4 regions of the Rhodopseudomonas palustris HaA2 genome follow, and region 2 is predicted to be linked to each of the others. Evidence: riboswitches for the same ligand, from Rfam matches in the RefSeq annotation. Region 2 holds a riboswitch; each other region holds the start of a gene.
What was found. A riboswitch is a leader RNA that binds a small molecule or an ion and turns the genes downstream of it on or off. The one in region 2 is predicted to bind cobalamin.

Region 1 (3,369 bases), 710 kb from region 2:
TCGTCCCACACCACCGAGGTGCACTTGGCCAGAATGGTGATGCCGCGCTCGCGCTCGAGATCGTTGGAGTCCATCGCCCGTTCGACCTGGCGCTGGTTGTCGCGATAGGTGCCGGACTGCTGCAGCAGCTTGTCGACGAGGGTGGTCTTGCCGTGGTCGACGTGTGCGATAATGGCGATGTTACGAAGGGTCATGGGTTCTCTGTCGGGTCCTGCGGGCCGGGTGCCGGTTCAGCGCGATCGCAGACAAGCCACGGAGGGCGCCTTCATGGCGCGCCGCAATCTGCCTGTGCCTGAAACGCGCGGGGCAATTCCAAAAAACAGGCCCGGCCGAATGAGGGCCGGGCACTTGCACGCGTTGCGACGCAATATAACCAAAAATCGCGAAAAAACAATGACGATCGGGGATTTGTTGTTTTCATCAGCTGCGTCCGGGGGTTGCGCGGACTGAGGCCGGCGCGCCGTTTCGCATGGCGGGCCCGGACGGTCAGCAGTCTCGTATTACCGTCCACGTGTCCGAAGCTTGGCGGTCGAAACGAACCGGCCAATCTCAGACGGGAAGGCTTGCGGACAGTATATGTAATGTTATAACGTTGCGTATACGGAACTTCTCGTCTCGCAGTCAGGGTCCCGCCATCCCGCGACGCGGTCGGCGGACCTCCGAGCCCGGTCGGACTAGCGGACGGGAAAACAACGGGCGGGTTCGTTGACAGCATTCGGAGAGCTCCAGTACGGTCGCGCCCGACGGTTCCCGCAAGGGATCAATAGGGAATGCGGTGAGGGTCGCGCGCGATCCGATTCCGCGGCTGCCCCCGCAACTGTGAGCGGCGAGCCTTTCGCCACACGCCACTGGGCCTCGTGCCTGGGAAGGCGGCGAAAGGCACGGACCCGCGAGCCAGGAGACCTGCCGTCGTTCGTGGTCACACGCGAGCGCATCGGGCGGGGTGTCCTGGTGAGTGTCGAACTGCGGCCGTCCGGCTGCGGCAAGGCCTTGGCTTGCGGTGACGTGCCACGTTAACCGCGAGTCCCTCGATGTCTCCCTCTCCGACTGCTTCCGGGCGCAACCGTCGCCTGCTGTCCTCCGTCGCCCTGACGGCTCTGCTGTGGCCCGCTGCCGGCCACGCCCAATCCGCGCCGCGCGGCCTCGACCCGATCGTGGTCGAAGGCCAGACCGCGCGGCCGTCCAAGCCGCGCGCGGCTTCGTCCGCGGCCGGCTCGTCGCGGACGCGCCGGGCCTCGGCGCCCGCGTCACGCCCGCCTGCCGCGCCTGCTGCCGCGCCGTCAGCCGCCGTCGCAGCCGTGCCGACCTTCAATCTCGGCACGATGGCATCGACCGCCAGCCGCCTCGGATTGACGCCGCTGCAGACCCCCGCCTCCGTCGACATCATCACCGCACAGACCATCGCCGAGCGCGGCCAGCGCGATGTGCTCGACGCGGTCACTCAGAACGCCACAGGCATCACGGCAACACCGGAGCCGGGCAATGGCGGCGTGGTGTTCTCGACCCGCGGTTTCAGCGGCACCGGTTCGGTGATGACCCTGTATGACGGCACCCGCCTGTATGTCGGCGCCGGCACCGTGACCTTCCCGTTCGACACCTGGTCGGCCGAGCGCATCGAGGTGCTACGCGGCCCCGCCTCGGTGATGTACGGCGAAGGCGCGATCGGCGGCGCCATCAACGTGATCACCAAGCAGCCGCTCGACGTGCAGCGCAACCAGGCCGAAGTGTCGCTCGACACCAATCTGACGCGACGGATCGCGGTCGACTCCGGTGGTCCGATCAACAAGGATGTCTCCTATCGCATCACCGCCACCGGCAACATGTCCGACGGTTGGGTCGATCGCGACAAGACTTCGAACATCGCCGTCTCGGCCGCCGTCAAGGTGAAGCAGACCGACCACCTGACCTGGACCCTGTCCACCGCCTATGGCGACCGCCACCCGTCGCTGTATTACGGCACGCCGCTGGTCAATGGCCGGCTCGACGAATCGCTGCGTTTCAAGAACTACAACGTCGGCGACAGCAGCATCCGCTATCAGGACAGCTGGACGCAGTTGAAGTCCGAGTGGCAGGTGACCGACAGCATCACCGTCCGCAACGCGCTGTACTATCTGAACAGCCGCAGGCACTGGAAGAGCGCGGAGGAATACGCCTTCAACCCGACCACCCGCCAGGTCGACCGCAGCACTTATCTGGAGATCTTCCACGACCAGCAGCAGATTGGCGACCGCATGGATGCGACGGTGCGCGGCCATCTGTTCGGACTGGAAAACACCTTTGTCGCCGGGTTCGACGTCAACCGCATCAACTTCAAGCACACCAATAATTCGCCCTACGGCGGAACGTCGTCGGTCGATCCGTACAATTTCGATCCGGGCTTGTTTGCGAGCCCGGATCTGACACGACCGGGCTATTCCAGCGTCACCAATCAGTATGCGGTGTTCGCCGAGAACCGTCTGCAACTCACCGAGCAATTGGCGCTGATCGGCGGCATCCGGCAGGACCAGCCGACCGTGGAGCGGACCGATCTGCGAAACCCGGCTAACAATTACACCCGATCGTATTCTTCGACGACGTGGCGGGCCGGGGCGGTGTACACGCCGATCCAGGACCTCGCCTTCTACGGCCAATATTCGACCGCGGTCGATCCGGTCGGCGGTTTGGTGACGGCGAGCAACGCCAATGCGAAGTTCGAACTGGCGACCGGCAAGCAGGTCGAGATCGGCGTCAAGCAATCGTTCTGGGGCGGGCGTGGCGAGTGGACCCTGGCGGGCTACCACATCGTCAAGAACAACCTGCTTGCGCGCTCTTCGGAAGATCCAGATCAGGTCGTCCAAGTCGGGCAGCAATCGTCACGCGGTATCGAAGCGTCGGTTGGCTTGGCGCTCGACCACGGTTGGCGGGTCGACGCCAACACCACCTTCCTGCAGGCGAAATACGACGACTTCGTGCAGTCAGTTAATGACGTGGGCGTGAACTTCGCCGGCAACGTGCCGATCAACGTGCCGCTCAACGTCTCGAACGCGTGGCTGACCTGGGCGTTTGCGGCCGGCTGGTCCGCCAATGCCGGCGTGCAGGTGGTCGGCAAGCGCTTTGCCGACGCCGCCAACACGCTGGAGATGCCGGGCTACACGCTTGTCAATGCCGGTCTGCAGTGGAAGCCGGACGCCGCCTCGACGCTATCGCTGCGGCTCTACAACATCTTCGACAAGGTCTATGCGACGTCGAGCTATGTCGACAACCAATGGCTGCTGGGGCGGCCCCGCACCGCGGAGCTGTCTTACAACGTCAAGTTCTGACGATGCGCCGCATCACCAGGCGGCTGAAGCGGTGGCTGTATCTCGGCCACCGCTGGCTCGGGATCGCGTG
Region 2 (3,369 bases):
CGCCGAGCGCCGTGCCGGCGATCACGATCAGCCGCAGGCGCGCGACGTCGACGCCGAGACTCTGCGCGGTTTCCTCGCCGAGGCTGAGCGCCCGGAACGCGGCGCGCTGGCTGAACAGCAGCGCGGCGCCTACGACGATGAAGGGCAGCGCCAATGCGACGTGGCGGAAGCTGCGGTCCTCCAGCGAGCCGAGCAGCCAGAACGCGATTTCGAGGCTGGCGAACGGATTGTTCGACAAATTCATCACCAGCGCGGTCGCCGCACCGGCGAGGCTCGAGATCGCCAGTCCCGCGAGGATCAGCAGCAGCAGGCTGGCGCTGCGGCCGGCGACCGTGAGCAGCACGAACACCGAGACGAACGCCATGGTGATGCCGGCGACCGGCAACGCATAGGAGCGGACATCGGCCCAGCCCAGCGCAATGATCAGCACGGCGCCGAACGCCGCCGATTGCGGCGCGCCGAACAGCGACGGCGACGCCAGCGGATTGCGCAGCAGGCCCTGCAGCGCCGCGCCGGACAGGCCGAGAATGCCGCCGATCGCCAGCGCCAGGATGGCGCGCGGGAGGCGAATCTGCTGCACGATGATCTGCTGCACCTCGCCGCCACGGCCGATCAGCGCATCGATCACGGCGAGCGGCGACAGCTTCACCGGGCCGACGCCGAGCGAGCCGAGCGCGAGCAGGCCGACCACGATCATGAGCGCGGCCGTGACCGCCGCCGCGCGTGACGCGGGATTTGGACGCATCGTCATATGGCGGTCATTTCTGCACGACGGGCGCGCGTTCGTCGAGCCGGTGATAGCCATTGGCGCGGTAGATGATGGTCGAGACGATCCAGCTCGCGACGAACAGGCCGACGATGCCGTAGCCGAGCACGCCGAGATTCTCGTTGAGCTCGGAGATCCACTCCCAGAACGCGCCTTCGAGATGCAGCCGCCCGCCCAGCAGCCCGAGCGTCTCGATGCCGCCGATCACGATCGCGACCAGCACCGAGACCGAGGTGATGGTCATGTTGTAGTACAGCTTGCGCACCGGGTTGCGATACGCCCAGCCATAGGCGCCGAGCATCAGCACGCCGTCGAGCGTGTCGACCAGCGTCATGCCGGCGGCGAACAGCGCCGGAAACACCAGGATCGACCAGTGCGAGATCGACCCCGAGGCGTTGGCGGCGAGGCCGAACAGGCTGATCTCGCTGGCGGTCTCGAAGCCGAGCGCGAACAACAGCCCGATCGGATACAGATGCCAGCTCTTGGACACGAAGCGGAACAGCGGCCGGAACAGCCGCGCCAGCCAGCCGCGCTGCTGCAGCAGCGCGTCGATGTCGGCGTCGTGAACCACTTCGCCGGCACGAACTTTCTTGAACGCGCGATAGACACCGCTCAGCACCACCAGATTCGCGATCGCGATCGCGAACAGGAACAGCGCGGAGGCCGAGGTGCCGATCACGCCGCCGATCTCGCGATAGCCGGAGAACCGCTCGGTCAGCGAATTGGCCGCCAGCGCGATCGCCAGCGACGCCACCAGCACCACGGTGGAATGGCCGAGCGCGAAGAAGAAGCCGACCGCGACCGGCCGCTTGCCCTCCTGCATCAGCTTGCGGGTGACGTTGTCGATCGCCGCGATGTGATCGGCGTCGAGCGCGTGGCGCAGGCCGAGGCTGTAGGCGAGGACCGCGGTGCCGATCAGCACCGGCTGCCCGGCGAAGGCGGTCAGCGCCCAGGCCCAGGCGGCGATGTTGGCGATCACCAGCCCGCCGAGCAGGGCGACGAGCCGAAATCGAAATCCATCGGAAGCGGGCGAAACGGCGGTGGTGGGAGGAGGAATATCGCGGGCAATGGTCTCGGACATCGGGGTCCCCGAACGGTGAGCAGTTTCCTGTCACCCATGCGGCGGACCGCCCCAGCCGCGCGCACCGCACGCTGGAAGATGACGTGGCTCAGGCCGGTCTCCTGGCTCGCGGGTCGTCGCAATCCCTCGCCTTCCCGCGCCCGATCGGCGCAGTGGCATGATGAAGGATCGCTCGCCGCCTACAGTTGCGGGCGCAGCGCCGGCTTGGGGCACCGCCTGAGGCGCCCGGACCGGCTTCCCTGTGCCGGGAGACTCCCGGCACACCTGAACGGTTCGATAGGAGGGCGACGCACCTGCTTTGTCAATCGCCGCCTTGGTCGGGAGCGGTGCGCTTTACGCCGGCGTGCTGAGCTTGAGCCCGATCATGCCGGCAACGATCATCGTCAGGCACAGCATACGAACCGCGGTCGCCGGCTCGCCATACACGGCCATGCCGACCACGATGCTGCCGGCGGCGCCGATCCCGGTCCACACCGCATAGGCGGTGCCGAACGGCAGCGACTTCAGGGCAATGCTCATCAGGCCGAAGCTCGCGAGGATCGCCACCAGCGTGCCGAGCGCCGGCCAGAATCTGGTGAAGCCGTCGGAGTGCTTCAGGCCCACCGCCCAGACGATCTCCATGAGGCCCGCGGCAAGCAGCGCGAGCCATCCGCTCATGGCGAGCGGCGCCGCGACGGCAGCGTCAGCACAGCGGCCTGCGCGTAGCCGCGATAGGGCCGGTCGAATGTCAGCCCGGCGCCGATGCGCGCCGCGATCTGCATCAGCGTCGCTTCGAGCTCGTCGCGCGGGGTGACGTCGAACAGCGCCAGCCAACGGCGCAGCGCGCGGCGAACGAAGACCGGCAGACCGCTCTGGTCGCCGAAATCCACGATGTGCAATTGCCCGCCCGGCTTCAGGCTGGCGATCGCCCGCTCGATCACCGCGGTCCAGTCCGGGATCATCGACAGGCTGTAGGAGATCATCACCCGGTCGAACCCGATCGGCTGGCCGAACACCGCCTGCGCGGTGAAGTTGGTCGCGTCGCCATGGGCGACCTTCGCCGAACCGCTCAGCCCGGCGCGCTCGATCCCGCTGATCGCCGAGGTCAGCATCTCGGTCGACACGTCGAATCCATAGAAGCGCGCATTCGGGTACCGGGTCGCAGCCTCGATCAGATTGCGGCCGGTGCCGCAGCCGATTTCCAGCACGTTGTCGCCGGCGGCGGGGGCCAGTGCGGCGATCAGTTCGTCACGACCAAGAAGATAGTACCGGCGCGTGGCATCATAGATGTGCCGCTGATAGCGATACATCCGGTTCATGCGCGAGGTCGCGTCGACCGGCCAGGCCGACCGCGCAGCGACGTCGGAGTTGATCATGGTCACGGAGAGCGCCCTCGATCTGGAATCATCCGCCATTCATCGTCGTTTGCGACGACACGACGATGACAGCGACCGCTCCGTTCCGCGCGCCACTGTCGCAAAACTGCAGTGCACCGCGGCTATTCTCGAACGATTGCCGATTCGAGGGTGGTATGAATACGCAG
Region 3 (3,369 bases), 2.4 Mb from region 2:
CGTCTTCGTGCAATGCGCCGGTGAGGATCACGCCCGCGAGAATCGCCAGCGTGGCGGCCACAGTCCCGGTCCAGATCGTCGAGGCGATCAGCAACACGCCGGCGCAGACGAAGCCGATCATTGCGCCGACGAGGGGGAAGTACTTGACTGCGGACAACACCCAATCGGCGTCGAGGCGCGCGGCTCCCCGCGTCGGCAACACCGTCATGAACTGAATCGCGTTCAGCAGCGGCCGGATGCGTTCGGTCACGACGGCGTGCCGATGGTGCCGGCCAGAACGTCGGAGAGGTCGGCGAAGTCGGTGAGGATTCCGGCGGCGGCGCGCACCAGCGGAATCGCCATCAGCGCGCCGGTGCCTTCGCCGAGCCGCAGGCCGAGATCGAGATAGGGCGTCGCCGCCATCGTCTCGAGCAGGACCTTGTGGCCGCGCTCGGCCGAGCGATGCGAGAACACGCAATAGTCCCGCGCCTCGGGATGCAGCCGCACCGCGACCAGCGCTGCGGCGCTGGCGATGAAGCCGTCGATCACCACCGGACGGCGCCGCGCCGCCGCCGCCAGAACGGCGCCGGCCATCATCGCGATTTCAAAGCCGCCGAATTCGGCGAGCACGTCGAGCGGGGCGGTGGCCGTGGTGCGCGCTGACGCCTTCTCCGCGATCGCGAGCTTGTGGGCGACGCCGGCGGCGTCGAGCCCCGCGCCGCGGCCGACGCAGTCGGCGATCGGCGCTGCGGCGAGACGATGGGTGATCAGCGCGGCCGAGGTGGTGTTGCCGATGCCCATCTCGCCGATCGCCACGATGTCGACGCCGCCGTCGATCGCGTCGCTGACCAGCGCGACGGCGGCGTCGATCGCGCGCCGCGCCTCGTCGATCGACATCGCCGGCTCGCGGCTCGCATTGCGGGTGCCGCGCCGGATCTTGCGATCGATCAGCCCGGGGCAGGGCGGCAGGTCATCGTCGATGCCCGCATCGACGACGCAGAGGTCGGTGAAGGCGGCTTTCGCCAGCACGTTCACGCCGACGCAGCCGGCGAGATAGGCGCGGACCATCGACCGCGTCACGCTCGCCGGATAGGGCGACACGCTTTCGGCGGCGAGACCATGATCTGCGGCGAACACGAACACCGTGGCGCGGTCCGCGCGCGGTGGCGCCGGATGCCAGATCAGCCCGAGTTGCACGGCGAGATCTTCCAGCCGGCCGAGCGAGCCGGGCGGCTTGGCCTTGGCGTCGATCCGGGCGCGCAGGGTCGGTTCGAGCGCGTGATCGACCGGAGCGATGGCGCAGAATGGCGGGCTGGAACGTGGAGCGTGCATGAGACCGCGATGGGTTGATAGCAACGGACGCACGCGTGCCTCCGCCTGCGCGGTGGACGCGTCGAGGTGATCGGACGGACGTCTCCTCGCGCCGTTGCGAGCAAGCTCGGGCAGCACGACGAAGCGAAACCGATTGCGATGCGGTGAGAACTACGTGGAAAGCTGATGCGGCATCTGAACGTCCTTCTTCGACCCACCGTCGAATGGCATTGCACGAATCTACGGCCGGTCTCCTGGCTCGCGGATGTTGTCCCGATCGCCTTCCCGAGGCCGTCTTGGCGGACTCAGTGGCGCATGTGATCGGCGACGATCCGCTTACAGTTGCGGGGGCAGCCGCGGCTTTGGCGCTTTCGCGCCGTACCGCATTCCCTGTTTCACCTCTCTCGCGAGAGGCACCGTAGACGATCCGACAAGAGCACGACGACCCGCCGGACGCAAGATGAGAGGAGGCGAGAGTCGGGCTCTACGACGAAGGTGCAAATGCTCCCTGCCGTGCGCGGTGGACGTCACCGCGCATGTTGGTAGTCGCTCCCGAAACCGCATCGCGCTTGCGCGTGGATGCGAGGCGTGCTCTGTTTGCCATGCCTTCGGTGCCTCTCGAAAGAGAGGTGAAACAGGGAATGCGGTGCGGCGAGCTTTCGCCAATTCCGCGGCTGCCCCCGCAACTGTAGGCGGATCGTCCGCGATCAAGCTGCCACTGAGCGATCGTTTTGCGCTCGGGAAGGCGATCCGGACCATATCCGCGAGCCAGGAGACCGGCCGCAGGCAATCGTCCACTTGATGTCGACGGGTGGGTCGACAGCGGAGAATTCCATGATCAATCGGACGTAGTTCGCCGTCGTCGCAGCGCAGATTGCTGATATCGCCAGATCGATCGGCGTCGCGGGCGGTCATTGTCGCGCGTTGCTCGCCACCCTGATCGGGCGGGCCGCACGACGCACGCCTGTGCGCCAATGCGGGGCCGCTAATGGCTTCGCCATGGAGTGGGCATGGAACCCAAAGACACCACGACAAACGAGGCCTTCAAGGGCTTCACCAACGAGGCCTGCCCCTTCCTGCCGTGCCATCCCGGCGTGGCGCGGGAGTTCAACTGCCTATTCTGCTACTGCCCGCTGATCGCCTATGAGTGCCCTGGTCCGTACCAGGTGTTCACCGATCGCAACGGCCTGAAGCGCAAGGATTGCAGCGCCTGCACGCTGCCGCACAACGGCTATCGCCGCTCCTGGAATTTCATCCAGCGTTGGCTCGAAAAACCGAAATTGTGGGATGGTGGCGATCAGGATCCGAAGCGCATCAAGGAAGCGTCTTCGGAGTGATGCTTGGTTGCTGCGCGACGCGCGAAGGCGCCGGTCAGGGGCGCTGCCGCGGCAGGGATGCGCCATCCTCGCGGTGAATCCGCTCGATCGAATCGGCGAGCTGATCGAGTGCTGCGGGTAGCATCGGCCCGCCGCACATCGTCAGCTGATCCGGAAACACCAGGCGACGGCTCGGCGGATAGGCTTGCTGGATCGCGGGATGCAACAGCAGCGCCTTGCCCTGATCTTCCGCGAAAGCCTTGTCGTCGGCGACGAGCAGCAGATCCGGGCGGGAGGCGACGATCGCCTCCAGCGACGCGAAGCCGCCGTGGGTGAGGCCGATCTCCGTCGCCGCGTTGGACAGACCGGCGACCTCCAGCAGCGAACTGAGCAAGCCGTCGTTGCCCGCGACCCATCCGCGTCGCGATACGGGAAGAATGCGGTCGCGCCACCGCGCCGTGACCGCGCGGGTGCGGGCCACCGATCGATCGATCCGGTCGATGATCGCATCGGCGCGTTCGGAGTGGCCGGTGAGGTCGCCGACACGACGGATCTGCTGCTTCACATCGTCGATGCTGTTCGGGACATCGAACTCTTCGACGGCGATTGCCTGGTGCCGGAGCAGCTCGCGCGTCGCCGCCTTGCCGTAACGGCCGGCGAGCACCAGATCGGGCGCCAGCAGCAGCAGGTCTTCGGCTTCACCCGACAGCTGCGGGTAGTCGCGCGCCTGCGTCGCAGACCATGACAGATGCGGATCGCGGGC
Region 4 (3,369 bases), 2.5 Mb from region 2:
TGCCGGGCACCACGACCACCGGCACATCGCCGAGCAGCCGATGATAGAGGTGCATGAACGAGCCGTAGAGAAACGGATCGCCTTCGCACAGCACGACCACGTCGCGGCCTTGCGCGACATGCGCCGACAGCCGCGCGACGCAGTCCTCGTAGAAGCTGCGCAGCGTCGAAGCGTAAGCGGGATCGTCGAGCGGGATTTCGGTGGTCACCGGATAGTCGAGCGGCTCCTCGACGACGCCGTCGGCGAGCAGGCCTTCGACGATGGTGCGGGCGTGGCCGGCGCGCCCGGCCTTCCTGAAGTAAGCGACGACCTTGGCGGCGCCGACCAGCCGTGCAGCACGGACGCTCATCAGGTCCGGATCGCCGGGGCCCACGCCGACGCCATAGACGGTCGGGCGGGTCATTCGACTTCGCTCGCCAGCGCGTTGATCGCCGCCGCCGTCATCGCGCTGCCGCCGCGACGGCCGCGGACGATGACGCAGGGTGCGGGGGCCGCCTCGAGCAACGCCTCTTTGGATTCCGCCGCGCCGACGAAACCGACCGGGATGCCGACGATCGCAGCGGGGCGCGGTGCGCCGGGTTCGCCGAGGATTTCCAGCAGCCGGAACAGTGCGGTCGGCGCATTGCCGATCGCCACCACGGCGCCGTCGAGCCGCTCGCGCCACAATTCGAGCGCCGCGGCGGAGCGCGTGGTGCCGAGCTGCGCGGCGAGGGCCGGGACGCGCGGATCGCCGAGCGTACAGATCACCTCGTTGTCGGCCGGCAGTCGCTTGCGGGTGACGCCGTTGGCGACCATCTGCGCGTCGCACAGGATCGGCGCGCCCGCCTGCAGGGCCGCGCGGCCCGCCGCGACGAAACCGGAGGTGAAGACGATGTCGGCCGCAACCTCGACCATGCCGCTGGCGTGAATGATCCGCACCGCGACGATCTCCTCGTCGCGGTCGAAGCGATCGAGCTGCGCCTCGGCGCGGATGATCGCGAAGGACTGCCGATAGATCGCGTCGCCATTGGTTTCGTAGGTGTAGCTCATCGCACCGCCTCGCGGATCGGCTCGGCGGTCGGCTGTGCCGGCTGGTCGAGCCAGGGCGCGATGGTGAGGCCGGCGGCGAGCGACAATTGCGTCAGCACCGCGCGCGCGGCGGCGTCGTCACGGCCTCGGCAGAGCGTGGCCAGCCGGCGCAGCGTCGACCGCGGCAGATTGGAGAGTCCGGCGAGCCGCGGATCGACGTCGTCGGTCTCCGCGACGATGGCGAGGGCGATCCGCTGCTCGCGCGCGAGCGCCGCCAGGGTTTCGACGCCGTCGCGCCAATCGTCGAGGCCGTGCGGCAGCTGGATCATCACGCCGCGCGCCGACGCCACAGCCGTGCGCAACGACTGATCGAGCGACAGCCGGGCGGCGTTGGCGAGGTGCAGTTGCGGCAGCTTGCAGCCGGCATGGTGCCAGACGCGCGCGTAGCGGGCGAGGGCCGCGTCCGAGAACGACAGCACGATGAGTTCGGCGGGCAAAGGCGGGGCTTCGGACGCATCGAGGGCGTCGGGCCCATCGGAGCGAACAATCGAGAGCGGCATCGTGCCCAATCCGTCGGTTGACCATCGCGCATGGCGATGATGCGAAACCGGCGAACGGACCTGCACTCCGAACGGCCGAACTTCACCCCGGATCATCCCGCCCGGAATGGCGTCAATCAGCAGGCGACGGCAGGTCTCCTGGCTCACGGGTCACGGCCAACGCAGCCTTCCCAGGCGTCTGCCCAGTGGCGTGTTGCGATGGCTCGCCGTTCACAGTTGCGGGAGCAGCTTCGGCACCGCCATCATCCGCGTCTGGATGATGACTTCCGATATTCCCTCTTCGTCCCGTCCGCAGACAGGAACCGTCGGCAGCGCGATGTTTGGTCCGAAAACACAGACGTGTCAATCGAGCTTGCGTCGCGCAGAAGCCCGCCGGGATGCCATAAAATCAGCGCGCGCTTGCGTTGGATCAAGACGGCTTCGCCCCGTTGCGGCAGCGCCGTCCCGTTGCGATCGCGTCAGCCGCGATCGGGTTTGCGCCTCGCGACCGCCGCGGCCTTCTCGGCGGCGGCGCGCAGCAGGGCGGCGGCCCGGAACGGGGCGTGGACGGCCTTCGAGAATGGCAGCACGAGGAACAGCCCGAACACCAGCCCGAGATGGCCGGCCAGCAGCAGCCCCATTGCCGGCGTGTCGCGAAGCGCCAGCACGGCGAGCCCGCTGAGGGTGACGAGCCCGAGCAGCACCAGGAAGGCGACGTTGAGTGCGACTTCGGTGCGGTCGGCGGGCTCGGAATCGGCGCGATATTCGATCCACAGCAGCCCGCCGATTCCCGCCAGCATCACGACGCCGCCGACGAGGCCGAGCAGCACCGGCAGGCTGGTGAGCGGATAGGGCGCGGCGACGCCGAAGCCGTGATGATAGATCGCCGCGGTGACGGTCGACAGCAAGGTGCCGGCGAAGCCCGCGACCATCACATGGTGAAACAGCCGGCGGCGCTGCGAGGTGCGCTCGCCGATGTCGTTGCAGCCCGGCCCGCCGCCGCCGAGATGGCGCAGCGTGACGATGTCGCGCAACGCCGGCGCCAGCGCGCGGAGCAGCGCGCCGCGCGGCACGTCGGGTGCGATCGCGCGCCAGAACCGCAGCGTCGCCAGCGCGATGCAGCCGACCGCCCACAGCAGCGACGCGCCGGCGGCGCCGGCCATGACCGACCATGGCAGCACGCGATAGAACGCGCCCTCGCTGTCGTCGGCGCCGAACAGCGCCGCGGGCGGCCGCGACATCAGCACCAGAGCGAGGGTGGCGAGCATGATGAGGCTCACGATCGCGACGATGCCGGCGACCGGCGCGCGGAAGGCGCGGCGGAATGCGGCCGGCCACAGATAGTCCGCATAGGATCGCCGCCGCACCGCGGCCAGCGTGGCGGGCAGATTGACCGCGAACGGATGCGGCGGCGTGTACTGGCACGCGTACCAGCAGCCGCGGCAATTGTGGCAGAGATTGGCGAGATAGTTGAGGTCGCTGAGATCGAATCGATGCTTGCCGTCGATCGCCGGAAACACCGGGCACAGCCCGTCGCAATACATGCAGGCGGTGCAGATCCGCAGCACGCGCTCGGCCTCCGCAGTCAGTTCATCGGTCGGCATCTCACCCGAGAACATGACGCGCCGCCTCCTCTCCAGCGAGCCGCCCGAATACGGCCGCGAGGGTGAGGCCGAGGCCCGCCAGATAGCCGTGCCCGATCACATTGGCCGCCATGATCATGCCGGCCGCAAACAGGCTGTCGTTGCGGCGGTCGTCGGCCCAGACGATCCGCATGTGGTCGTCGACTGCGACTCCGTAGTGCATGAAGGTGACGCCGGGG

Region 1: linked by a shared signal. The riboswitch ahead of RPB_RS00510 (TonB-dependent receptor) and the one ahead of RPB_RS03720 (HoxN/HupN/NixA family nickel/cobalt transporter) in region 2 are both predicted to bind cobalamin.
Region 3: linked by a shared signal. The riboswitch ahead of cobT (nicotinate-nucleotide--dimethylbenzimidazole phosphoribosyltransferase) and the one ahead of RPB_RS03720 (HoxN/HupN/NixA family nickel/cobalt transporter) in region 2 are both predicted to bind cobalamin.
Region 4: linked by a shared signal. The riboswitch ahead of RPB_RS24655 (hypothetical protein) and the one ahead of RPB_RS03720 (HoxN/HupN/NixA family nickel/cobalt transporter) in region 2 are both predicted to bind cobalamin.

The regions. Positions count from the first base shown of each region.
Region 1 is NC_007778.1:109,840-113,208, reverse strand. It holds gene typA (translational GTPase TypA) at 1-194, opposite strand, end outside; cobalamin riboswitch at 728-925, shown strand; gene RPB_RS00510 (TonB-dependent receptor) at 1,032-3,299, shown strand; gene RPB_RS00505 (PepSY domain-containing protein) at 3,302-3,369, shown strand, end outside.
Region 2 is NC_007778.1:819,456-822,824, reverse strand. It holds gene RPB_RS03725 (FecCD family ABC transporter permease) at 1-751, opposite strand, end outside; gene RPB_RS03720 (HoxN/HupN/NixA family nickel/cobalt transporter) at 759-1,847, opposite strand; cobalamin riboswitch at 1,922-2,130, opposite strand; gene RPB_RS03715 (DMT family transporter) at 2,181-2,504, opposite strand; gene RPB_RS03710 (class I SAM-dependent methyltransferase) at 2,501-3,202, opposite strand; gene RPB_RS03705 (DUF3419 family protein) at 3,358-3,369, shown strand, end outside.
Region 3 is NC_007778.1:3,752,895-3,756,263, reverse strand. It holds gene cobS (adenosylcobinamide-GDP ribazoletransferase) at 1-250, opposite strand, end outside; gene cobT (nicotinate-nucleotide--dimethylbenzimidazole phosphoribosyltransferase) at 247-1,311, opposite strand; cobalamin riboswitch at 1,518-1,726, opposite strand; cobalamin riboswitch at 1,883-2,089, shown strand; gene RPB_RS16545 (cysteine-rich small domain-containing protein) at 2,301-2,627, shown strand; gene RPB_RS16540 (ABC transporter substrate-binding protein) at 2,662-3,369, opposite strand, start outside.
Region 4 is NC_007778.1:3,634,153-3,637,521, reverse strand. It holds gene RPB_RS16025 (precorrin-2 C(20)-methyltransferase) at 1-403, opposite strand, end outside; gene RPB_RS16020 (precorrin-8X methylmutase) at 400-1,029, opposite strand; gene RPB_RS24655 (hypothetical protein) at 1,026-1,568, opposite strand; cobalamin riboswitch at 1,680-1,890, opposite strand; gene tcuB (tricarballylate utilization 4Fe-4S protein TcuB) at 2,027-3,166, opposite strand; gene tcuA (FAD-dependent tricarballylate dehydrogenase TcuA) at 3,153-3,369, opposite strand, start outside.